One region of the Brachybacterium sp. GPGPB12 genome, then DNA from elsewhere that is predicted to be linked to it. Evidence: riboswitches for the same ligand, from Rfam matches in the RefSeq annotation. Region 1 holds a riboswitch; each other region holds the start of a gene.
The links. Region 1 has a riboswitch for thiamine pyrophosphate ahead of WKH84_RS07710 (YkoF family thiamine/hydroxymethylpyrimidine-binding protein). Riboswitches for the same ligand answer to the same signal wherever they lie in the genome.

Region 1 (5,542 bases):
CGTGCCGCGCCCCGGCGGGCGCTGTGGTTCGTGCACAACTCCCACCTGCGCTACCGGCCCGAGCTCGAGGCCCGCTTCGGTGCCGTCCGCCAGCGCGCCCGCGACCGCCGCTTCACGGTGCTGAGCGCGGTCAGGGCCTGACAGCGCAGGCCGCTCCCGGGGAGGAGGTCGCCGTGACCGGGCCTCGGGGACGGCGAGGCGATGTCGCCGCTCAGGCCACCAGGCGCGCGCGACCGAGCTGAACATGGTCAGTCCGTCGGTGCCGGTGCGGGTGCCCGCGCCGGGCTCGTCGGGCCCGAAGCCGGGCTCGACCGCGTGCTCCGGGTGCGGCATGAGACCCACGACGTTCCCCGCGGCGTTGGTGACGCCCGCGATGTCGTGGCGCGAGCCGTTGGGGTTCTGCTCGAAGCCGGCCGGGCCGTGGGTGGCACCGGCGGCGTAGCGGAAGACCACACGGCCCTCGTCCTCGAGCTGGGCCAGGGTGCGCTCGTCGGCCACGTACTGGCCGTCCTGGTTCTTCAGCGGCACCCGGATGACCTGGCCGGCCTCGTAGCCGGAGGTCCAGGCGGTGCGGTTGTTCTCCACGGCCAGCGGCTGGTCGCGGCAGATGAACGCGCGATGCGCGTTCTTGATCATCGCGCCGGGCGCAGATGCGTCTCGCAGAGGATCTGGAAGCCGTTGCAGATGCCGAGGACGGGCATGCCGCCGTTCGCGGCGTCGACCACCTTGTCCATCACGGGGGCGAAGCGGCTGATCGCCCCCGCGCGCAGGTAGTCGCCGTAGGAGAAGCCGCCGGGCGCGCACGACCGCGTCGACCTCGTGCAGCGAGTCATCGCCGTGCCACAGCGCGACCGGCTCGGCGCCGCCGAGCCGCACGGCGCGCGCGCGTCGCGGTCGTCGAGCGTGCCGGGGAAGGTCACCACACCGATGCGCATCAGGCCGCGCCCTTCGCGGAGGGGTCCTCCACGTCGATCGAGACGACGTCCTCGATCACCGGGTTCGACAGCAGGGTCTCGGCGGCCTCGCGCAGGGAGGCGAGCACCTCGTCGGTGACCTCGCCCTCGACCTCGAGCTCGAACCGCTTGCCCTGGCGCACCGAGGCGATGCCCTCGAAGCCCAGACGGGGCGCCGCGGCGGCGACCGCCTTGCCCTGCGGGTCGAGGATCTCCGGCTTCGGCATGACGTGGACCACGACACGTGGCATGGGGGCACTCCTGAGGGGACGTGTGGCGCGCGCGGCGGCGTGCCGGGGGCTGGTGCTCGGGCACGGCCCGAGAATCCCATCGTACCGAGGAACGCGGCCGTGCCGACGGGGCGCCCACGGCGGTGCCTCCCGACCGGACGACCCCCTCCGCCCTGGCACGTCCCGGCCGAGGGGGACTAGGTTCGAGGCACGCGACCTCGATTCCCGGGAGGACCCGATGAAGATCCGCCACCTCGTCCATTCCTGCCTGCTCGTGGAGACCGCCGGGCGACGCCTGCTCGTGGATCCGGGCGGCTTCAGCGCCGACGCGGTGCGGGGCCTGGGCGCCGAGGAGCTCGCGGGCCTCGACGCCGTGGTGATCACCCATCAGCACCCCGACCACGTCGACCCCGCGCCGCTGGGCGAGGTGCTCGCCGCCGCGTCCGACGCCGAGGTGATCGCCGAGCCGGAGACCGCCCGGATGCTCACCGCCGCCGATGCCTCCGACGACGGCGCCGGCGAGGGGAGCGGCGGACCCCTCGTCGCGCAGGAGCGGGTGATCCCGCTCGCGGCCGGGGAGGCGCACCGCTTCACACCCGTCGGCGACCACCCGTCGCTCCGGCTCGAGGCCGTCGGCGGACGCCACGCGATCATCCACCCCGACATCCCACGGATCGGGAACTGCGGGATCGTCCTGTCCGCCGGGGACGGGCCGCGGCTCGGCATCACCGGGGACTCCCTCGAGCCGGTCCCCGAGTTCCACGGCATCGACGTCCTCGCCTTCGCCGTCACGGCGCCCTGGTCGAAGATGTCCGAGACCATCGAGTTCCTCCGCGCCGTCGGCCCGCGACTCGCCCTGCCCGTCCACGACGCGGTCGCGAGCGACCTCGGACGACCGATCTACCTGCGCCAGGCCACGAACCTCGCCCCCGAGGGCACCGAGGTGAGGGACTGGCCGGAGGACGGCGTCGTCGAGGTCGCCCGGAGCTGACGGCGACATGTCGCACCGGGCCGGCGGCGAGCGCCGCCTCGAGGAGGCGCTCGCGGCGACCGACCGGCGACGGTTCCTCCCCGAGGAGCCGCGGGGGCTCGCCGGCGAGGACCGGCCCCTGCCGATCGGTCACGACCAGACGAACTCCCAGCCCACGACGGTGCGGAACATGCTCGCCCTGCTCGACGTGCGACCGGGGCAGCGAGTGCTCGACCTCGGCGCGGGATCGGGGTGGACGACGGCGCCGCTGGCCCGGCTGTGCGGACCGGAGGGGAGGGTGATCGGCGTCGAGCGGCGCGCCGAGCTGATCGGTCCGGCCCGGGCCGCGCTCGCCGGGACAGCGGACGCGGGGACGGCGGATGCCGAGATCCGTCTCGCGCACCCCGGCGTGCTCGGCGCGCCGCAGGACGCGCCGTACGACCGGATCCTCGTCTCCGCGCAGGCCGACGCCGTGCCGGAGAGCCTCGTCGCGCGCCTCGCGGACGGCGGCGTGATGGTGATCCCCGTGCGCGAGCGGATGCCGCGCCTGGAGCGTCACGGCGAGGGGGTCACCGTGAGCGAGCACGGCGCCTATCTCTTCGTCCCCCTCGTCGAGGATCCGCAGACGACCCGCTGACAGCAGCGCTGGACACGAGGGGCGTGCGCCGGGCGGGACCGGTAGGGTGTGGGGCGTGCACGGGAGTCCGGTAGGCCGGGCTGAGAGGGAGTACTCGAACTCCGACCGTAGAACCTGATCCGGATCATGCCGGCGCAGGGAGCTCCGCCGAGCGATCGTCGCCGCGCGCCCGTGCCCGTACGAAAGGCATGGACTGTGACCTCATCGCCCGCCCGCACCTCCTCCGCGACCGAGGACGCCGCCTGGACGCCCGGCGTGTCCGCCGAGTCTGCCGCGACCGTCGACGACCCGACCGCGACCCCGCTCGGCTTCGGCGTCGGCGCCCGCGTCACCGCCGCCGTGATGAGCGAGGACTACGCCAGGATCCTCACCGATGCGCTCTCCCGGCTGGACCTCACCGGCCTCGTGCACGAGACCGGGGACGTCTCGACCTATCTCGGCGGCCACGAGACCCACCTCCAGCGCGCCCTGATCGACCTGGCCGAGGCCCTCGCCCGCACCGGTCACCACGCGACCCTCTCCGTGCTCCTCTCGCGCGGTCGCCCCGGCGAGGTGGCCTGCGAGTCGCCCGGCGGCGCGGGCCCCCGCGCGACCGAGGTGCCGCGCCCGCGCCGCACCGGTCGCTTCGCGAGCGCCGAGTGGGCCCTGTACCCGCTGGCCGACGAGGTCGCCGTCGACGGCACCGCCCCCGATCACATGCGCGACATCTACGCCGCGATCGAGCATGCGAAGGACCTCGGCACCTTCCGCGGCTCCGAGCACTTCGTCACCCGGCTCGAGGGCGACGCCGGCGACGTGATCGCGACCGCGCTCGCCGGCTGGTCGCTCGTCGGCCGCGGCGTCCAGCACGTCACCAGCCACCTCACCCTCTCGCTGAACAGCCCCTCGCACGAGGTGCGGGAGCTCGCGGCGGGCGCCGACGCACCGGGCGGCGACGACGAGGGCCGGGAGGATGCGCGATGACCGAGGAGCACGGCACCGCCGCGCCCGCGCACGAGTCCGCCGCTCCCGACGCGGCGCCCGCCGACGTCGGCGCGACCGCCTCTGCCGGCACGTCCCGTCGCCGCACCCCGCTGAGCCTGCGCGAGCTCGTGCTCGTGGTGGTGCTCGGCGTCGTGTTCGGGTTCCTGTACTGGGTGTTCGTGCAGGCCTGGAACGGCCTGGCGATCGCGATGGGCCCGGCCGGGGACCTCGCCCAGCACCTCGTGTTCGGCTCCTGGTCGCTGGTGGCGCCGGTCGCGATCGCGATCCTGCGCCGCCCGGGCGTGGGGATCCTCGCCGAGATGCTCGCCGCGATCATCGAGGTGGTCTTCCTCGGCGACCCCGTCGGCCCCCTGCTCGCTGCTCTCCGCGGCGGCGCAGGGGATCGGCTCCGAGTCGCCCTTCGCCCTGACCCGCTATCGCCGCTTCGGCTGGGGCGTGTTCGCCGCCTCCGGCGCGCTCGGCGCGGGTCTGGTGTTCTTCTGGACCGCGTACCGGATGGGCTGGTACGGCCAGGACCTGCTCGCGCTCCGGCTCGGCGTGCAGGTGCTGTCCGGGATCGTGCTCGGCGGACTGCTGGCGAAGGTGATCGTCCGCGCGCTCGAGCGCACCGGCGTGCTCGCCGACTTCGCGATCGGCGCCGCGGACGCGGCACCGATCCCCGAGCGCCGTGTCCGCTGAGGCGCACGCCGCGGGAGCGGCCCCGGTGCAGGAGCAGAGCCCGGTCCGGTCCCCGGTCACCGCCGGGGATCCCCGGGTTCTGGTGGCCGAGGGGCTCGAGGCGGTGTCGCCCTCGAGGGCCGGTGTCGGCCCCTGGAGCGGGGAGATCCGTGCGGGCGAGCAGGTGCTCGCTGCTGGGACCGTCCGGCTCGGGCAAGTCGACCCTGCTGCGGGTGCTCGCCGGGGCGATCCCGTCCCATCAGCGCGGTCGGGTCACCGGAACGGTGCGTCTGTTCGACGGCACGGCCGGGGACCCGGCCGACGGCACGGCCGGAGGCACGGCCGTCGGTGCGGCCGATGGCGTCGCCGAGGGTGCGGGCGTGATCGACCCGGTGGCGGGCGGGGTCCTCGCGACCGCACCCGTGCTCGGCCATCTCGGCCAGGACCCGGTCGACGGGGTCTGCCTCCCGCTGATCGCCGACGACGTCGCGCTCCCGCTCGAGAGCGCCTGCACGCCTCCGGAGCGGATCGGGCCGCGGGTCCACGAGGTTCTCAGCGCGATGGGCGTGGGCGAGCTCGCGCACCGCTCCGCCGCGACGCTCTCCGGCGGGCGGCTGCAGCGGGCCTCGCTCGCCGCCGCGATCGCCGCGCGGCCCCGTCTGCTCCTGCTCGACGAGCCCACCGCCATGCTCGACGCCGAGGGCGTGGCCGCGGTGCGGGGCGCCGTCGACGCCGCGACGGATCAGACCGGTCGCGCGGCTGCTGCTGGTCGAGCACCGTCTCGACGAATGGGCGGGGGAGCGGGGCCTGGACGGGCTCCCCGCGCGGACCGTGGCGCTGGATCGCTCCGGCCGGGTGCTCGCCGACGGGCCGACGCGGGAGGTGCTCACCGCCCACGGACGCGCCCTGCGGGAGCAGGGGTGCTGGTCGCCGCGCGAGATCGAGGAGCGGATCGGCGGGTCGTGGCCGGCCGAGCCCGCTGGATCTGCTGAACCGGCTGGATCCGCCGTCTCCGTGCCCTCGGCGTCCGCGACACCTCGCTCGGAGGTGCTTGCTCCATCTCCGGGGCGCGACGCTCGGCCCGCCCGGCCCGTCGGGTCGGGGCGAGGAT
Region 2 (5,542 bases), 1.2 Mb from region 1:
TGTACGACCAGGACCTCGTGTTCGGCCACGGGGACCTGATCAGCGCCTTCTTCACCGTGGACCTGCTCGAGAACGGCTTCCCCTCGAAGCCCGGCGCTTACGAGGGTGCCCGCCACTTCGACTTCAAGCCCTCCCGCACCGAGCACGAGCAGGGTCAGTACGACTCCGCGGCCGCGAACATGGAGATGTACCTGATGCTCAAGGAGCGCGCGATCGCGTTCCGCCAGGACTCCGAGGTGCAGGAAGCCATGGCCTACTCCGGCATCGAGGAGCTCTCCCAGCCCACCCTCGGCGAGGGCGAGACCCTCAAGGACCTGCTCGCGGACCGCTCCACCTTCGAGGACTTCGACGCCGATGCGGCAGGGGAGCGGAACTACGGCTTCGTGCGCCTGCAGCAGCTGGCCATGCGGCACCTCCTCGGCTTCCGCGCCTGAGGATCCCGGCCCGGGTCCCGGGGCTGGACGGCGGAGGCCTTGCGGCGGGTCCGTGTCTTCCACTGGCGCTCAGCCTGCGGCCATCGGCCAATGGCCGGGTAGTTGCGGGCTGAGCGCCACCGGATGCAAGTGCCGGGCCCGCGCACTCGCCGGCACCGCCCCGGCCCGAGGCCGACTTCCGGGGGCGGCCGGTCGCTCCTCGCCCGTACCCTGGCCTCGTGCGCGGTGCGCGTCCGAGCCCGCAGGCCGCCCGACAGACCGCGCCCCACCTGCCCTTCCGTCCCGATCCGCTCGCAAAGGACCCCTCATGGCCCCGCTCGTCCTCGGCATCGACTCCTCCACCCAGTCCACGAAGGCGCCGCTCGTCGACGCCGAGACCGGGCAGGTGCTCGAGGAGCGCCGCGCCTCCCATCCCGACGGCACGGAGGTCGACCCCCGCGCTTGGCTCGACGCCGTCGACGAGGCCGCCGGCCCCCTGCTCGAGCGGGCCGACGCCCTCGCCGTCGGCGGCCAGCGGACGGCATGGTGTCGCTCGACGAGAAGGGCGAGGTGGTGCGTGATGCGCCGCTGTGGAACGACACCCGCTCCGCCGACGCCGCGACCACGCTGATCGAGGAGATGGGCGGGGCGCAGGCGAGCGTCGAGGAGATCGGCGACCTCATGGTCGCCTCCTTCACCGCGTCCAAGCCGCGCTGGGTGCGCGACGAGGAGCCCGAGAACGCGCAGCGTCTTTGCGCAGGTCTTCGCTCCCGCACGACTTTGTCTCCCTCCACCTCGCCGCGTCCGGCACCGCGCCGTTCACCGATCGCGGCGACGCCTCCGGCACCGGCTACTACTCCACCCGCGAGGAGGCGTGGAAGCCCGAGCTCGTCGAGGCCGCGCTCGGGAAGGGCCTCGAGCTCCCGCGCCTGCCCGAGGCCCCGAACGAGGTGATGGCCCGCACCGCCTCTGGGGTCGCTATCGCGGCCGGCACCGGCGACAACATGGGCGCCGCGCTCGGCCTGTCGCTGGGCCCCGGCGACGTCTCCGTCTCGATCGGCACCTCCGGCGTGTGCGCGATGGTCAGCGATACCAGGCCCGGCGACGCCTCCGGGACCGTCACGGGCTTCGCCGACGCGACCGGCCGGTTCCTGCCCATGACCACCACCATCAACGGCTCCCGCATCCTCGAGGCCGGCCGCGCCCTGCTCGGCGTCAGCCACGAGGAGATGGCCGAGCTGGCGCTCGCCTCCGAACCCGGCGCGCACGGCGCGACGCGCTGCCCTACTTCGACGGGGAGCGCACCCCGAACCGTCCCCACGCCCGTGCGACTCTGACCGGCATGAGCGGCTCCACCACCCGCGAGGACGTGGCCCGCGCCTACGTCGAAGGGTCGCTGTGCTCGCTGGCCGATGGCATCACCTCCCTCGAGGAGCGCACCGGCACGGCCGCCCGCCGCATCACGCTGATCGGCGGCGGCGCCCGCTCCCGCGCCGTCCAGCGGCTCGCTCCCGCGATCTTCGGCCGCGAGGTCACGATCGCGCCCGACGGGGAGTACGTCGCACTCGGCGCCGCCCGTCAGGCCGCCTGGGCGCTCGCCGGCACCGAGGAGCCGCCCGCCTGGGAGATCAGCGGCTCGCGGATCGTCACGGCCGACGCGACGCCGCAGGTGCTCGAGGCATACCGGGAGCTGAAGGAGCGCACCGCAGACTGGAGCTGAGGGCGCGGAGGCGTTCCCGCGGGAACGTCCCCGAGGCGACGTGGCAGGGTGTCAGGCGGCCTCGACGGTGACGAGCCCCTGCACCTGGAAGCTACGTCCGGACGGTCGCGGACGGAAGAGAGCTGGGCCCCCGATCGGGCGGGGGAGTCCGAGTGCCGCGTCTGGACCGTCACCCGTCTGCCGAGGCGGTCCAGATGCAGACTCGGTGCGCAGGAGCGGACGAGGGGCGGCCGCGGGGCGGAGGAGGGCGGCCGCGGCGGGCCCGGCGCTCCGCGGCGCGGCGAGACCGGACCGCGCGGCGGCACGGCCATGGCTACACTCGGTGCTCGACACGGGGTGCCCCATCAGGGGCTGAGAGCACACCCGGAGAACCTGATCGAGTTCATGCTCGCGGAGGGATGTCGTCGATGAGCTGTGCGCTGTCGCGCGCCGGGCCGCCTGCCACCAGGCCGCAGTCCGCCACGCTGTCGTCCCCACCAGGGCCCCCGTGTCGCCTCCCGCGCGCCGCCGCGCCCCGATGCGGCCCTGCTCCGACCGCGACGCGCCCCCACCCACTGTGCGGCGGGCGTGCTCGCATGCCCTGAAAGGACCGCACGACCATGACACCTTCCACCCCCATCACCCCCGCCTCCCGGCCCGCTCCCGCGCTCTCCGAGCAGGTCGTCCTCGTCACCGGGGGCGCCCGAGGTCTCGGCCGGGCCCTCACCGAGGCGTTCCTCCGCGAGGGAGCCAGGGTCGTCATCGACCACCTCACCAGCGAGGCCGCCGCCCGGGAGATCGCCGACGCACACCCCGGCCGGGCGATCGCCGTGCGCGCCGACGTGCGCGAGCGCGACCAGGTCGAGGAGCTGTTCGCGCACGCCGAGGCCGAGTTCGGCGACCCCGTCGACACCGTCGTGAACAACGCCTTGGCCGGCTTCTCCTTCGACGGGGACGCCCGCGCTAAGGCGCACGAGATCGGCTACGAGGCCTTCGCGGGACAGTTCTCCGGCGCTGTGCAGGGCGCGCCGCACACGATCCAGTCCGCCCTGCCCGGCTTCGACCGCGCCGGCTCGGGACGCGTCGTCAACATCGGCACCAACCTCCTCCAGCACCCCGTCGTGCCCTACCACGACTACACCGCGGCGAAGGCGGCGCGGCGCTGGCCCTGACCCGCACCTTCGCCGCCGACCTCGGCCCCCGCGGCATCACCGTGAACATGGTCAGCGGCGGCCTGCTGCGCACCACCGACGCGAGCTCCGCGACCCCGGAGGCGGTGTTCGACGCGATCGCCGCGAGCACCCCGCGCGCTCTGTGACCACGCCCGCCGAGCTCGCCGACGCCGTGCTCCTCCTCGCCTCGCCCTGGGCACGGGCGATCACCGGGCAGAACCTCGTCGTCGACGGCGGGCTGGTGATGGACTGATGGCCGCCCACGCCCATGCCTCCGTGACCGGCGCTGTCCGCCGCCCGGTGCGGCTGAACCTCTTCGCCCACGCCTGCGGCCACCACTCCGCGGCCTGGCGCGCGCCCGGCTCCTCGGTGGCGCGCCTCGCGGACATCACGTACTGGGAGGAGCTCGCCCTGATCGCGGAGCGGGGCCGGCTGGATGCGGTCTTCCTCGCCGACGGCCAGTCGATCGGCACGGCCGGCGTCGAGCGCGGCCCCGCCTGGATGCTCGAGCCGCTCACCGTGCTCACCGCGATGGCCCGTGCCACGGAGCGGATCGGGCTGGTCACGACGGTCTCCAGCACCTTCTGGGATCCGTTCCACGCCGCCCGGTCGCTGGCGAGCCTCGACCACATCTCCCGCGGCCGGGCCGGGGTCAACGTCGTCACCTCGATGACCGACGAGGAGGCCCGCAACCACTCCATGACCGCCCTGCCGGACCACACCCACCGCTACGCCACCGCCGCGGAGTTCATCGAGGTGCTCCAGGGGCTGTGGGCGTCCTGGCCGACGGGCGAGATCCTCGCCGAACCGGACGGCGCCTACGTCGACCCCGCTCTCCTGCGTCCCCCGCACCATCGCGGTGAGAAGTTCGCGGTCGACGGCCCCCTCAACGTGCCGACCCCGCCGCAGGGCCGACCGGTCCTCTTCCAGGCCGGTGCCTCGGAGGCCGGGCGCGCGCTCGCCGCCCGACACGCCGAGGGGATCTACGCCGTGGCCTGGGACCTCGCCTCCGCCCGCACCTATCGCAGCGACATCCGCTCCCGCGCCGCGGCGCTCGGACGCGACCCCGACGCCCTCGCCGTCATGCCGGGGCTGGTCCCCTACGTCGCCTCGACCGAGCAGGAGGCACGACGCCGCAAGGCCGAGCTCGACGCCCTGCTGCCCGTGCAGGACTCGCTGCGCCAGCTCTCCTTCTTCGTCGGCCAGGACACGTCGGACTGGGAGCTCGACGCCCCGGTCCCGCCGCCGCCGCCACTGGAGGAGTTCACCGGGCCGAAGGGCCGCTACGCCACCGTGCTTCGCATCGTCGAGACCGCCCGCCCGACCGTCCGCGAGCTGCTGGGGCTCCTCGCCGCAGGTGGCGGCCACGCGACCGTGATCGGCACTCCGGAGCAGGTGGCCGACGAGATCGAGCGCTGGGTCGATGGGGGAGCGGCCGACGGCTTCAACCTCATGCCTCCCACCCTGCCGGGCGGCATCGAGGAGTTCGTGGGCCAGGTGGTGCCGGTGCTCCAGCGGCGTGGGCGGTTCCGCCGCGAGTACGAGGGGACGACTCTGCGCGACCATCTCGGCCTGCCGCGGCCGCGGCAGGGGATGCCGGCGCCGGCGGGGAGCTGACCGATCCGGGCGGGCGTCCGGCGGAACGGGACCGCTGAGGGAGGGGGTCTGTTCGCGGCGCCTGCCCCTCGCGCGGGAGGGGCGTCCCTGTGAGCGCTCAGAGGGAGCGCTCGGGCTCCCTGGCTCGGACCCGCCCCAGGATCGCGTCGACGAAGAGCTCCGTCACCTCGGGAGCGAGGTGCAGGTTGTAGGTCGGCTCGAACAGCTCCGCCTCGATCAGCACCCGCCCGTGCTCGGCGGAGTCGACCAGGTCGATCCGTCCGTACAGCGGCGTGCCGAGCCCGGTCACGTCGGCGACCGCCGCGAGCACCCGCTCGGCGAAGGCCTGCTCGTCGGCCGAGGCGTCGACGAGCTGGGGGTTCTCCTGGTACTGGCCGCCGCGCAGGCCGCCGCCGCGGGCGAGCGGCGCACCCTTCGCGACCGCATGGGTGAAGCGGCCGTCAAGGGTGTAGACCGCCTTCTCCAGCCCGTCGGAGAGCTCGGGCACCTCGGGCTGGACCATCGCGGTCCCGCCCGCGTCGAGGATCTGCCGAGCGAGGGCGAGCGCGGCGGGATCCTCGCGCGCGAACAGGCCCGTGCGCTGCGATCCCGCGCCGACGGCGGGCTTCACGACCACGTGAGCGGGGCGCGTCGGCGACGCG
Region 3 (5,542 bases), 500 kb from region 1:
GTCACGCCGCTCACCGCGGGCACGGCACGGTCGTAGACGTCGCCGGGGATCACGACCACGTCCCACCCCTCGGTCTCGACGAGGTCGACGAGCCAGTCGAGGAAGGCGGCCTGGTGCTCGTGCAGGTCGACCTTGTGCAGGGTGCGGCCCAGGTGCCAGTCCGAGGTGTGCAGGATCTTCATGTCATCGAGCCTAGGGGTGGGGTGCGACGGACGAGGGACGGGCGCGCGGCATCAGAAGGGCGGCGGACCGTGGTCGCCCCATCCCTCCGGCGGGGGCTCCGGGGGTGCGGGGCGGAGCGGCGGAGTCCCGTCGCGCGGGGGTGCCGCGGGTCCCTGCTCGGCGTCTGGTCGCGGCTCGGTGAGCGGGCCGGGGCTGGGGCAGGACGGCGGGCCCGCCGTCGGCGGAGGTCCGGGTGGGACCTGGGTGTGGAGCGTCGGCTCCACGATCGGCGCTCGTGGGCGGGGATGATGCCCGTCGGGACGGTCCGGTGGACCGACAGGGCTGGTCGCGGGGTCGCCGGCGTGGGCGCCGCGCAGGAAGCCGGTCCAGGCGGCGGTGAGCGACTCGACCATCTCGAGGCTGGCGTGGTCGAGGTCGTCGAGGACGGTGACGGCGTCGCCGTGGCGGCCGATCGTCCAGCGGGTGCGGCCCGGCTTGCCTGCCTGCGTGTGGAGCCGGGTGGGGTCCAGCAGGCCGTTCGTCTTGTCGAGGTGGTCTCGCCAGCACAGCAGGTGCAGGTTCTCGACCTCGGTGGCGCCGCCCTCGCCCGGGGTGCCGCGCAGGCACTCCTCGATGTGGTCGCACTCGGAGGCCCAGGAGGTGGGGCGCGTGCATCCGGGGACGGCGCACTGCCCGTTGCGGAGCCGGAGGTGCTCGAGCATCGCGGGGGTGGGGGTGACGCGGTCGGCCGGGAGCGGGAGGAAGGCGCCGCCGCTCGCGCTGGTGAGGACGCGGTGCCAGACGGTGCAGCCGCCGGCGAGGGAACGCGCCATCGAGGGCGGCGCGGGGTGACGCCGTCGAGCATGCCGGGCTGGTCGGAGGCGCCGAGCAGGGTCAGCACGGGCACGGTGACGTTGAGGCGGAACCGCTCGGCGGGGACGGCGACCCCGTCGACGTCGAGGTCGGCGGTGTCGATCAGGGCGTAGCGCGCCGGGTGAGCGGAAGGGCCCTGCCGGTCTCGAGGACGACGCCGTCAGGGTCGTGCGGGATCGGTGTGCCGCCGCGGAGCGCCGCACGCCGCGCCGCCTGGACGGCGCGGGCGGACTCGTCGATCGACTTCCACCGGGCGAGGATCTCGGGGATCGGGCCCGTGATCCTCAGGGTCCCGGTGCCGGCCTCCGCGCCGGGAAGCGACTCGACGGTGCGTTCGAGCGCGGCGACGAGATCGGGACGGCTCTCGCGCTCGGCGAGATGCTCGATGAGGGCGCGCAGGAGCGTGAAGAATCGTTCCGGGCTGATATCCGTGGACCATGTCGAGATCACGGCATCGAGATCCCTCCTGGAGGATTCGGAGAGCTTCTGCGAGGTCTTCAGCATCTTCTGGAACCAGGCCGACGGCATGCTTCCGGATTCGAGGTTCTCGAGGGTGCGCGGGAAATGGTTCACGGCCTGGTACGCGTCGCGCAGTCGCCAGCTCGCGGCACTGCGAGTGACCCTGAGGCCGAGTGCGGCGCGGAGCGTCTCGACCTCGTCGAGCTCGCAGGCATCCTCGTACTCGCCCTCGAACTCGTGCAGGGCGGCGAGGGCGCGGTACTGCGCAGCGAGCGCGAGGGCAGTGGCGCGCTCCGCATCCCACACGCGCTGCGCGGCCTCGCTCAGGGCGGGGTCGTCGGCGCGACCGCCGAGATCGGGCAGCGCGGCACGAGTACGAGCCTGGCGTGCGCCAACCCGGCGGAAACGTGCAGGAAGCGACGCGATCAGGGCATCGTCGACGGGGTCCGGGGAGGTGGTGGCAGGGGCCGACGGCGATGCCGTCACCGCCGGCGACGAGGCGGGAACCGAGGGCAGGGCGACCTCCAGTGCGGAGGTATCGGGTGCGGCGGCATCCGACCGCTCGGAACGCACCGCGTCGCGTGCGTCGTCGGCGACCTCATCGCCCGACGGATGCTCCGGTCGCGTGATGCTCATCGGTCCCTCCTCCCCCTCCGCGTCGGCGACGCATCGGTGCACCGCCCCTTTCGATCCGACCACTTCACAATAGTGACCGACACGGACAGAAGAAAGGTCCGGGAGGAATATGTGGATAACTTTCTGATCGAGTGGCGCATCTCGACCGCTATACGCCCCTCCATCCACACCCTCCCTCCACAGAACCCCCTTTTCCACAGCGTCATCCACCGGTTCTCGAGGGGTTCGCGTCGTCTGTCGGACCTCTGCGGTAGAGAGGCATCGGCTCCGGACATCCCGGCCCCTCCCCCGCCGCGTGGCCTACACTCGGCCACTGGACACGGGGTGCGCCCGAGGCGCTGAGATCACACCCGTGGAACCTGATCTAGTTCGTACTAGCGAAGGGATGTCCGCATGAGCTCGGATCCTTGCACCCTCTTTCCCGCTGCCCTCCCCCGCGTCGCCGCGCCGGGTCGACTCGCGTCCGGCCGGCCAGCGCCATCGGCCCCGCGCGTGCTCTCGATCGCGGGCACGGACCCGACGGGAGGCGCCGGCACCGCGGCGGACCTCAAGTCGATCACCGCCGCGGGCGGCTTCGGCATGGCGGCGGTGACCGCGGTCGTCGCGCAGAACACCCACGGCGTGAGCGACATCCACGTCCCTCCCGCGCAGTTCCTCGCCGCGCGGCTCCGCGCGGTCTCCGACGACGTCGAGCTCGAGGCGGTCAAGACCGGCATGCTCGGCACCGCCGAGATCATCGAGGCCGTCCGGACCTGGCTCTCCGCCCATCCGCCGCGGGTGCTCGTGGTCGACCCGGTGATGGTCGCGACCAGCCGCGACAGGTCGCTGGAGCCCGAGGCGGAGCAGGCGATGATCCGCTTCTGCTCCCTCGCCACCGTGGTCACCCCGAACATCGACGAGCTCGCCGTCCTCACCGGCGAGCCCCGCGCGCACGACGAGGACGAGGCCCTCGCCCAGGCCGCCCGCTGGTCGGAGGCGACCGGCGTCGCGGTCGTGGTGAAGACCGGCCACCTCGACAGCCGTGCGGTCACCAACACCTGGATCGCGGCCGACGGGACCCGCCACCGGGTGCACTCCACGCGGGTGGACACGACGAGCACGCACGGCACCGGTCGCTCCCTCGCGGCGGCGCTCGCGACCCGGCTCGGCGCCGGCGAGGACCCGGCCACGGCGCTCGCCTGGGTCACCGACTGGTCGCACGAGGCGATCGCGCACGGCGCGGCACTGCAGGTCGGGAGCGGGAACGGTCCCGTCGACCATGCGCACCGGGCACGGCGCCTCGCGGCGGGATCGGCCGCACCGTGGGTGGCGACGGGCGCGGTGCCGGACCGGTGGGAGGAACCGGCGCAGCTCGCCGCCCTGGTCACGGCCGACGGCCCCGCCGCCTCCGTCCCGCCCGTCGGCCCGTGGACCGAGGCGCTGTGGGCGGCCGGGGCGCCGCTCGCCGGCGCGATCGAGGGCTCCGGCTTCGTGGCGGCGCTGGTGGACGGGAGCCTGCCCGAGGGGCAGTTCTCCTTCTATCTCGCGCAGGACGCGCACTACCTGCAGCGCTACTCCCGCGCCCTCGCGACCCTGGCCGAGATCTCGGAAGCCCCTGCCGCGCGGGAGTTCTGGTCGGACTCCTCCCGGCACTGTGTGGACACCGAGCTCGAGCTCGCACCGCGCCTGGCTCGCGACCCGCCCCGACGCGGCAGAGGTGGCCGTCAGCCCGGTGACCAGCGCGTACACCGACTTCCTGCTCGCCCGGGCGCTCGGCGACCCGACGGCCGTCGGAGCGACCGCGGCGCCGCCCTGCTTCTGGCTGTACGCGCAGGTCGGGGCGAGCCTGCCCGAGGTCCCGGACGAGCACCCCTACGCGGGGTGGCTCCTGACCTACCGCGACCCCACCTTCGTGGAGGGGGTGCGCGGGGCGCTCGGCGTCGTCGAGCGCGAGCTCGAGGCCGCCGATCCCGCCGTGCGGGCCGAGGCGGCGCGCGCCTTCCTCCTCGCCTGCCGTCACGAGCTGGAGTTCTTCGAGCAGGCACGACGTGTGGACTCCGCCGCCGTCTCCCCGGCTCCGGCCCTCGCGGGGGCGACCCGATGACCGCCGCCTCGATCCCCGCGACCGGCACCCGCGCCCTGCCGCCCGAGGGCCGGGCCGCGCGCGCGCCGGCGTGGTCGGAAACTTCATCGACAACATCCATGTGTTCCTGCCGGTCACGGCGCTGGCCCCGGCGATGCTCGTGATCGCGGGCCCGTCGGCGACCGCGTCGGCGGCGGCTCTGATCATCGTCGCGATGTCGCTGGGCCGGCCTGTCGGCGGGGTGGTGTTCGGGCGGATCGCGGACCGCATGGGGCGCACCCGCACCACCCGTCTTGCGATCGCGGGCACCGCGGCGTGCGCGCTCGCGATCGCCCTCGTCCCCACCCACCAGGTGCTCGGCCCGGGCACGGTCGCGCTGATCCTGGCGCGCGCTTCCTCGGCGGGATCTTCGTGGCCGGCGAGTACTCCGCCGCGATCCCGCTGGCGATGGAGTGGTCGATGCCGCGGCGGCGCGGACTGATGAGCGGGCTGATCCTCTCGATGGCGCCGTGGGCGCAGGCCACGATCGCCTTCGCCGTCGCGGCGCCGCTGGCGATGCTGGGACCGGAGCAGTACGCGGTCTGGGGGTGGCGGGCGCTGTTCGTCGCGGGCGCGGCGCTGTCGATCGGGATGATGCTCTACTACCGGCGGCACGTGGTCGATGCGCCGCAGGCCCGGCGAGCACCGGCGTCGGCCGCCCCGTCGGCCCCGCGACCGGGCCTCCGCAGCCTGCTCACCGGACGGTGGGCGTCCGCGTTCTGGGCGGCGTTCGTGCTGATGACGGGGCTGTGGTCGCTCACCGACTCGACCGTGCTGCTGCTGACGGCCCGGCTGTCCACCGACTCGCCGATCGCCCCGGAGGCGGTGCCGCTGGTGATGGGCGCGGCCTCGATCGCGCAGGCCCTCGTGATGGTGCTCGCGGGGCACCTCTCGAGCCTCGTCGGGAGGCGCCTCCTGCTCGTGGTGTGGGGCGCGGTCGCAGGGCTCGTCGGACCGGTGCTGTGGTGGGCGGCGGTCACCGCGCCGACCCTCGCCGTCGCGGCGGCCGCTCGCCGCGCCGCTGCAGGTCGCGACGGTCTCCGCCTACGGTCCGATCGCCGCCTATCTCTCCGAGCGGTTCCCCACCGCGATCCGCTCGACCGGCTACGGCTCCGCCTACAGCCTCTCCCTCGTGCCGCCGGCGCTGTACCCGTTCTACGTGCCGGCGCTCGAGCCGGCGCTCGGCCGGCACGCCACCGTGATGGGGATGGTCGCGCTCGGCGGGTCGCTCGTGGTGGTCGGGGCGGCGCTCGGCCCGCGGCTCTCCCCGCGCGAGATCGACGCGGACCTCGACACGGTCGCCGAGCGGAG
Region 4 (5,542 bases), 1.6 Mb from region 1:
CGCGGTCGTTCATCAGGTCCACGTCGGCGCCGCGGGCGGCGAGCTCGGTCACCAGGGCGGCGTGCCCGTGATAGGCGGCGAGCATGAGCGGGGTGTTCCCGGAGGCGTCGCGCAGGTTCGCCGGTGCGCCGTGGTCGAGGAAGGCGCGCACGGTCTCGGCGTCGCCCTTCCGGGCGGCGTCGAGCAGGGCGTTGGCGAGCTCGATGAGCTCGGGATTCAGGGAGTCGTCGGTCATCGCCCCAGCGTATTACGCAGGGCCGACGAGCGACTCGGCGATCAGCGGCCACACCAGCAGTCCCGCCGCGATCACGACCCCCAGCAGGTCCGCGGGTCCGACGGGGCTCGGCGCCGCCCAGGTGCGGTGCGTCGCGGTCGCGAAGCCGCGGGAGTCCATCGCCAGAGCCTGCTTGCTCGGCGCCGCGCGGCGTGTCCACCAGCAGAGCGAGGGTGGCACCCGCGAGCACCCGGGGGAGCGGGGACCGCCGAGACCGCGGCGAGTGCGGGCCTCGAGGATCGCCGCCCACTGCCGGCCCAGATGCCCCACCCGCACCAGCGCGATCACGGAGGCGGCGACGGGCCGTCCGGGCAGGTGCAGGCGCTGGCCGAGCGCGTCCCCGAGCGGGGTGGGGCGCACGGAGGCGAGGGCCAGCACCCCGGGGGCGACGAAGGCGGTGATCCGCGCGGCCTCCTTCAGGCCGACGAGCCATGCCTCTCCGGACAGCGCCGGCGCCTCGCCCAGCGCCGCCGTGGTCCAGGCGAGCCCCGCCGCAGAGAGCACGATCGGGAGCAGGCGCAGGGCCGCGCCGCGCAGGCTCCGCACCGCCAGCGGGGCGAGCAAGACGGTCGGGGCGAGGGCGAGCGACCCGCCCTGCCAGCTCTGCACGGCGAAGGAGCCGATCGCGGCGAGGATCCCGATCAGGCTCAGCGTCAGCGGGTTCAGCGCGTCGGCCGGGACCCGGCGGGGCGAGGGCGTGGGCACCGCGCCCGGCGCCGGGGCGGGCAGGTCGTGGCGCGCGTCGGCCGCGGCGACGAGGAGCTCGTCGTGGCTCGCGACGAGCACCGCCGTGCCGCGGGCCCTCGCCTCGCGCAGCGGCTCCAGCACCTCGCGGCGCCGCCGGGCGTCCAGGCCCACGGTCGGCTCGTCGAGCACGAGCAGGCCGGGGCGCTGGGCGAGGGCTGCGACGATCGCGAGACGGCGCTGTTCGCCGCCGGAGAGACGGTGGGGGTGGGCGCCGGCGAGCGGGGCGAGGCCCGCCCGCTGAAGGAGCTCGTCCGCGAGGTGCTCGTCCGTGGCCCAGGGGGAGGCGAGGACCTCCTCCCGCACGGTCGTCGCGACGAAGGAGTGCTCGGGGTCCTGCGGGACGAGGGCGATCCGGGAGGGCTCGGGGCGGGACACGGTGCCCGCGCCCGGCTCCGTCGCGCCGAGGAGGACGCGCAGCAGGGAGGTCTTGCCCGCACCGGACGGGCCGGTCAGCACGGTCAGCCGCCCAGCGCGCGGCTCGAGGTCCTGCGGCGCGGTGAGCCCCCGGGCGGGCACGGTGACGCCGTGCGGCCGCGGCGACGGTCTCGCCGGGTTCGGCCGGTCCCGGTGCCTCCTCGTCGGCCGTCCCGTCCTCGAGCACCCCCGCTGCGACCAGCACCTCCCGCCGCCGGGAGAGCGGCTCGCCCGGTGCTCCGTCGGCAAGCACCCGGGCGCGAGGGCCGAGCACGATCAGCCGGTCCACATGCGGCGCCCAGGGCCCGATCCGGTGCTCGGCGACGACGAGGGTGCGGCCGCCCGTGACCGCGAGGATCGCCCGGCGCACCTCCTCGGCTGTCGGGGCATCGAGCATGGAGGTCGGCTCGTCCAGGAGCAAGCAGGTCGGGGCGCAGGGCCAGCGCACCGGCGAGCGCGATCCGCTGCTGCTGGCCGCCCGAGGCGTCCAGCGGCGCCCGCTCGGGGTCGAGGTCGACTCGCGCCGCCTCGAGCGCCCGGGTCGCGCGCTCGGTGAGCTCCGGCCGGGGCAGTCCCGCGTTCTCCGGTCCGAAGGCGGCGTCGCGGGCGACGGTCGCGCCGACGAGGGCGTGCACCGGGTTCTGCAGCAGCAGGCCCCGCTCCCCGGGCCGGCTGGGCGCGGGGACGAGCCCCTCGCCGTCCCCGTCCTCGGGGTCCAGCGACCCGGCCAGCGCCCGCAAGACGGTCGACTTCCCGCGCCGCTCGCCCCGGCCAGCAGCACTCGCTGCCCGGGCGGGATCTCGAGGTCGAGCCCCTCGATCGTCGGCTCGCGCCGGGTCAGCGGCCGCCAGCGCAGCCCGTCGACGTGCACGGACGCCGCCGGGACGGTCCCGGTGCTCAGGCCTCCACCGCGCGGGCCGCCTCCCGGCCCGAGGCCAGGGAGTCCACCGCGCCGGTCGCGATCAGCGCCCGGCTCGCCGCCCAGCCCAGCACCCCGCACAGCAGCGCGCCCCGAGAGCAGGAAGAAGGCGAGCATCGTGCCGGAGAACAGCCAGCTCATCTCCTGGTAGTAGACGATCTTCTCCCAGCCCCATTCGAGCAGTCCGGCGAGCACCCCGCCGAGCACCGCCACGGGCAGGGTGAAGCGGCGGTAGCGGGTGAGCAGGAAGGCGAGCTCGACCCCGCCGCCCTGCATGAGACCGGACACGGCGGTGCTCCAACCCCACTGGTCGCCCAGCGGCATCGAGAGCACGGCGGCGACCATCTCCGCGAGCAGGGCGGCGCCGGGCTTGCGCACCAGCGCCGCGGCGAGCACGGCCGGCAGGAACCAGATCCCCGCCAGCGGCCCCTCGGCAGGCTTGAACGCCGCGGTCAGCGGGCCGATCAGGGTGTAGAGCTGGCCGTAGCCGAGGAAGGCGACCCCGAAGGCCGCCCCGATCAGCACGGTCACCAGCAGATCGACGGTGCGATAACGAGTCATCACGTCTCCTCCCAGGTCCTGGAAGGGGCGCGGAGCACCGGCGGTGCTCCACGGAAATCCCGACTCCCTACGCCGGTGCGAGCCGGATCAGGTTCGAGGGTCTGCGCCGTCGGCGCACTCTCAGCACCGGACGGTGCTCCCCTGTCAGTGGATGACGAGCAGACAGTCTAGCCCAGGAGCACGCTCAGCGGCGGGCACGGATGGCCTGGTCGATCGCATCGGCGGCCGCCTGGGGGTCGACGGGGGAGAGGATGTAGCAGGTGTCCTTCGTCCCGATGATCTCCACGCTCGTCCCCGGCCGGGTGACCAGCATCCGGTAGGGCCGCTGCTGCTCGGCGACGGTGAAGATCTTCCGCCGGCCGACGGGGGTGAGCTCCTCGGGCTTCGGGGTCATCGCCCTCCCGCGCCGCCAGCCGTAGCCGCCGAGGGCGACGCCCACGGTGCCGGTGGGGATCTCGCGCAGCTGCACGGTGCGGAAGTCCTCGATCGGCCAGACCCGGCGGGGCAGGAAGCCGCCGAGGCTGACGGTGACCCCGTTCCCGTCGACCACGAAGCGGGTGGCCTGGCCCATCCACGTCCACAGCGCCAGCGGCCGCGAAGGCGGCGAGCACCGCGATCGCGCCCGGCGCCGAGCCGCGCCGCAGCGAGCAGGCCCGACACGATCAGGCCCGCCACCACCGTGACGACGACGCGGGTCCAGCCCACGGAGGAGGGCACCGTCCGCCCGACGTGGAAGGGCGGATCGGGCCTCACCAGATGCTCACCCGCTCCTCGGGGGCGCGGTACATGCCGTCGCCCTCGCGCACGTCGAAGGCCTCGTGGAACTCGTCGAGGTGCCCGGCGACCGTGTTGCAGCGGAACTCCATCGGCGCATGCGGGTCCACGGCCAGGCGGCGGATCGCCTCCTGGGGCCGGTTCCGGCCCCGCCACACGGTCGCCCAGGACCAGAACACGCGCCGCAGGCCGGTGAGTCCGTCGAGCTCGGCCGCGGCCTCCTCCTCGGAGCGGCTGGCGAGATAGGCCTTCACCGCGATGGAGAGCCCGCCGAGGTCGCCGATGTTCTCGCCGATGGTGAGGGCGCCGTTGACGCGGTGGGAGTCGTCGAGCTCGCGCGGGGACAGCTCCGAGTACTGCGCGATGAGACGGGCGGCGCGGGCGTCGAAGGCCTCGCGGTCCTCGGCCGTCCACCAGGAGACGAGGTTGCCCTCCCCGTCGTACTTCGAGCCCTGGTCGTCGAAGCCGTGGCCGACCTCGTGGCCGATCACCGCGCCGATCCCGCCGAAGTTCACGGCGTCGTCGGCTTCCGCGTCGAAGAACGGGGGCTGGAGGATCGCGGCGGGGAAGACGATCTCGTTCCGGCCGGGGTTGTAGTAGGCGTTGACCGTCTGCGGGGTCATGTGCCACTCGGTCTCGTCCATCGGCCCGCCGACCTTCGAGAACTCGAAGTCCGCCTCGAAGCGGCGGGAGGCGCGGACGGTCGCGACGAGGTCGCCGGGGACGAGCTCGAGGCCGTCGTAGTCGCGCCACGTCGAGGGGTACCCGATCTTCGGGGTGAACCTCTCGAGCTTCGCGAGCGCCTTCTCGCGGGTGGCCGGGGTCATCCAGTCCAACGAGCTGATCGAGTCGCGGTAGGCGTCCATCAGCGCGTCGACCAGCGCGGTCATCCGTTCCTTGTGGGCGGCGGGGAAGTGGCGGGCGACGTACTCGCGGCCGACGGCGAAGCCGACCGCGCCCTCGACCAGGGCCACGCCCCGCTTCCACCGCTCCTTCAGCTCCTCCGCGCCGGAGAGGACGCGGCCGGAGAAGTCGAAGTCCTCCTCGACCAGCGCGGCGGGGAGATAGGGGGCGTAGGAGGAGACGGTGTGCAGGGCGAGCCAGGTGCGGAGCACGGCGAGGTCCTCCCCGGCCAGCGGCTCGGCGGCGGCGGAGACGAACTCGGGCTGGCCGACGGAGACCACGTCGAAGGCCGCGGCCGGCGCGCCGGTGCCCTCGATGTACGCGTCCCAGGGGAAGGCGGGGGCGAGCTCGCTGCGCGCGCGGCGTCCATGGGGTTGTCGGACTTCTCCCGGTCGCGCAGGCGGACCACGTCGACGTGGCAGGCGGCGAGGCGGGTCTCGAAGTCGAGCACGGCGCGGGCGAGCTCCTCGGGGCCGCCGACGGCGAGCCCGGCACGGCCGGGGCGCTCGGCGAGACGGGCGAGGTTCGCCAGGTGCGCGGCATAGGCCTCGCGGGTCTCGGCGTGGTGCTCCTCGCGGTAGTAGGACTCGTCGGGCAGGCCGAGGCCTCCCTGATGGATCTTGACCTGGTACTGGGAGGAGTCGTGGTCGTCGGTCCACACATAGGCGAGCACCGCCGAGGCCCCCGAGTCGGGCGCCGCCATCCGGCGCACGAGGCCCTCGAGGTCCCGGATCGCCCCGATCTCGTCGAGCAGGCCGACGAGGCCGGACAGGCCGGCGGCCTCGATCGCCTCGGTGTCCATGAACATGCGGTACAGCGTGCCGATCCGGGCGTGGTCGGTGGTCGGGACCGGCAGGCTCCCCGCCTCGTCCGCGCGCGCGCGACGTCGTCGGCCGCCTCCTCGACGATCTCCCGCACCCGCTCCTCGGACAGGTCGCGCGGCGCGTGGA

Region 2: linked by a shared signal. The riboswitch ahead of WKH84_RS15040 (SDR family NAD(P)-dependent oxidoreductase) and the one ahead of WKH84_RS07710 (YkoF family thiamine/hydroxymethylpyrimidine-binding protein) in region 1 are both predicted to bind thiamine pyrophosphate.
Region 3: linked by a shared signal. The riboswitch ahead of WKH84_RS10895 (bifunctional hydroxymethylpyrimidine kinase/phosphomethylpyrimidine kinase) and the one ahead of WKH84_RS07710 (YkoF family thiamine/hydroxymethylpyrimidine-binding protein) in region 1 are both predicted to bind thiamine pyrophosphate.
Region 4: linked by a shared signal. The riboswitch ahead of WKH84_RS21500 (ECF transporter S component) and the one ahead of WKH84_RS07710 (YkoF family thiamine/hydroxymethylpyrimidine-binding protein) in region 1 are both predicted to bind thiamine pyrophosphate.

The regions. Positions count from the first base shown of each region.
Region 1 is NZ_CP149573.1:1,359,670-1,365,211, reverse strand. Features, by position in the region: gene WKH84_RS07735 (methyltransferase) at 1-124, shown strand, start outside; partial or broken gene purQ (phosphoribosylformylglycinamidine synthase subunit PurQ) at 232-935, opposite strand; gene purS (phosphoribosylformylglycinamidine synthase subunit PurS) at 935-1,204, opposite strand; gene WKH84_RS07720 (MBL fold metallo-hydrolase) at 1,422-2,174, shown strand; gene WKH84_RS07715 (protein-L-isoaspartate carboxylmethyltransferase) at 2,182-2,790, shown strand; TPP riboswitch at 2,840-2,948, shown strand; gene WKH84_RS07710 (YkoF family thiamine/hydroxymethylpyrimidine-binding protein) at 2,986-3,753, shown strand; partial or broken gene WKH84_RS07705 (ECF transporter S component) at 3,750-4,067, shown strand; gene WKH84_RS07700 (ECF transporter S component) at 4,132-4,452, shown strand; gene WKH84_RS07695 (ATP-binding cassette domain-containing protein) at 4,992-5,423, shown strand; gene WKH84_RS07690 (ATP-binding cassette domain-containing protein) at 5,483-5,542, shown strand, end outside.
Region 2 is NZ_CP149573.1:2,584,480-2,590,021, forward strand. Features, by position in the region: gene xylA (xylose isomerase) at 1-434, shown strand, start outside; partial or broken gene xylB (xylulokinase) at 742-2,133, shown strand; TPP riboswitch at 2,456-2,549, shown strand; gene WKH84_RS15040 (SDR family NAD(P)-dependent oxidoreductase) at 2,733-3,284, shown strand; partial or broken gene WKH84_RS15045 (SDR family oxidoreductase) at 3,326-3,537, shown strand; gene WKH84_RS15050 (LLM class flavin-dependent oxidoreductase) at 3,537-4,901, shown strand; gene WKH84_RS15055 (hypothetical protein) at 4,999-5,542, opposite strand, start outside.
Region 3 is NZ_CP149573.1:1,862,564-1,868,105, forward strand. Features, by position in the region: gene WKH84_RS10880 (exonuclease SbcCD subunit D) at 1-182, opposite strand, end outside; gene WKH84_RS10885 (HNH endonuclease signature motif containing protein) at 234-995, opposite strand; gene WKH84_RS10890 (hypothetical protein) at 1,138-2,328, opposite strand; TPP riboswitch at 2,441-2,533, shown strand; partial or broken gene WKH84_RS10895 (bifunctional hydroxymethylpyrimidine kinase/phosphomethylpyrimidine kinase) at 2,524-3,741, shown strand; gene WKH84_RS10900 (hypothetical protein) at 3,842-4,213, shown strand; gene WKH84_RS10905 (hypothetical protein) at 4,284-4,673, shown strand; gene WKH84_RS10910 (MFS transporter) at 4,604-5,542, shown strand, end outside.
Region 4 is NZ_CP149573.1:3,695,271-3,700,812, forward strand. Features, by position in the region: partial or broken gene WKH84_RS21485 (ankyrin repeat domain-containing protein) at 1-235, opposite strand, end outside; gene WKH84_RS21490 (ATP-binding cassette domain-containing protein) at 248-1,537, opposite strand; gene WKH84_RS21495 (hypothetical protein) at 1,480-2,175, opposite strand; partial or broken gene WKH84_RS21500 (ECF transporter S component) at 2,595-2,915, opposite strand; TPP riboswitch at 2,963-3,068, opposite strand; gene WKH84_RS21505 (hypothetical protein) at 3,100-3,486, opposite strand; gene WKH84_RS21510 (M13-type metalloendopeptidase) at 3,665-5,014, opposite strand; partial or broken gene WKH84_RS21515 (M13 family metallopeptidase N-terminal domain-containing protein) at 4,999-5,400, opposite strand; partial or broken gene WKH84_RS21520 (hypothetical protein) at 5,535-5,542, opposite strand, start outside.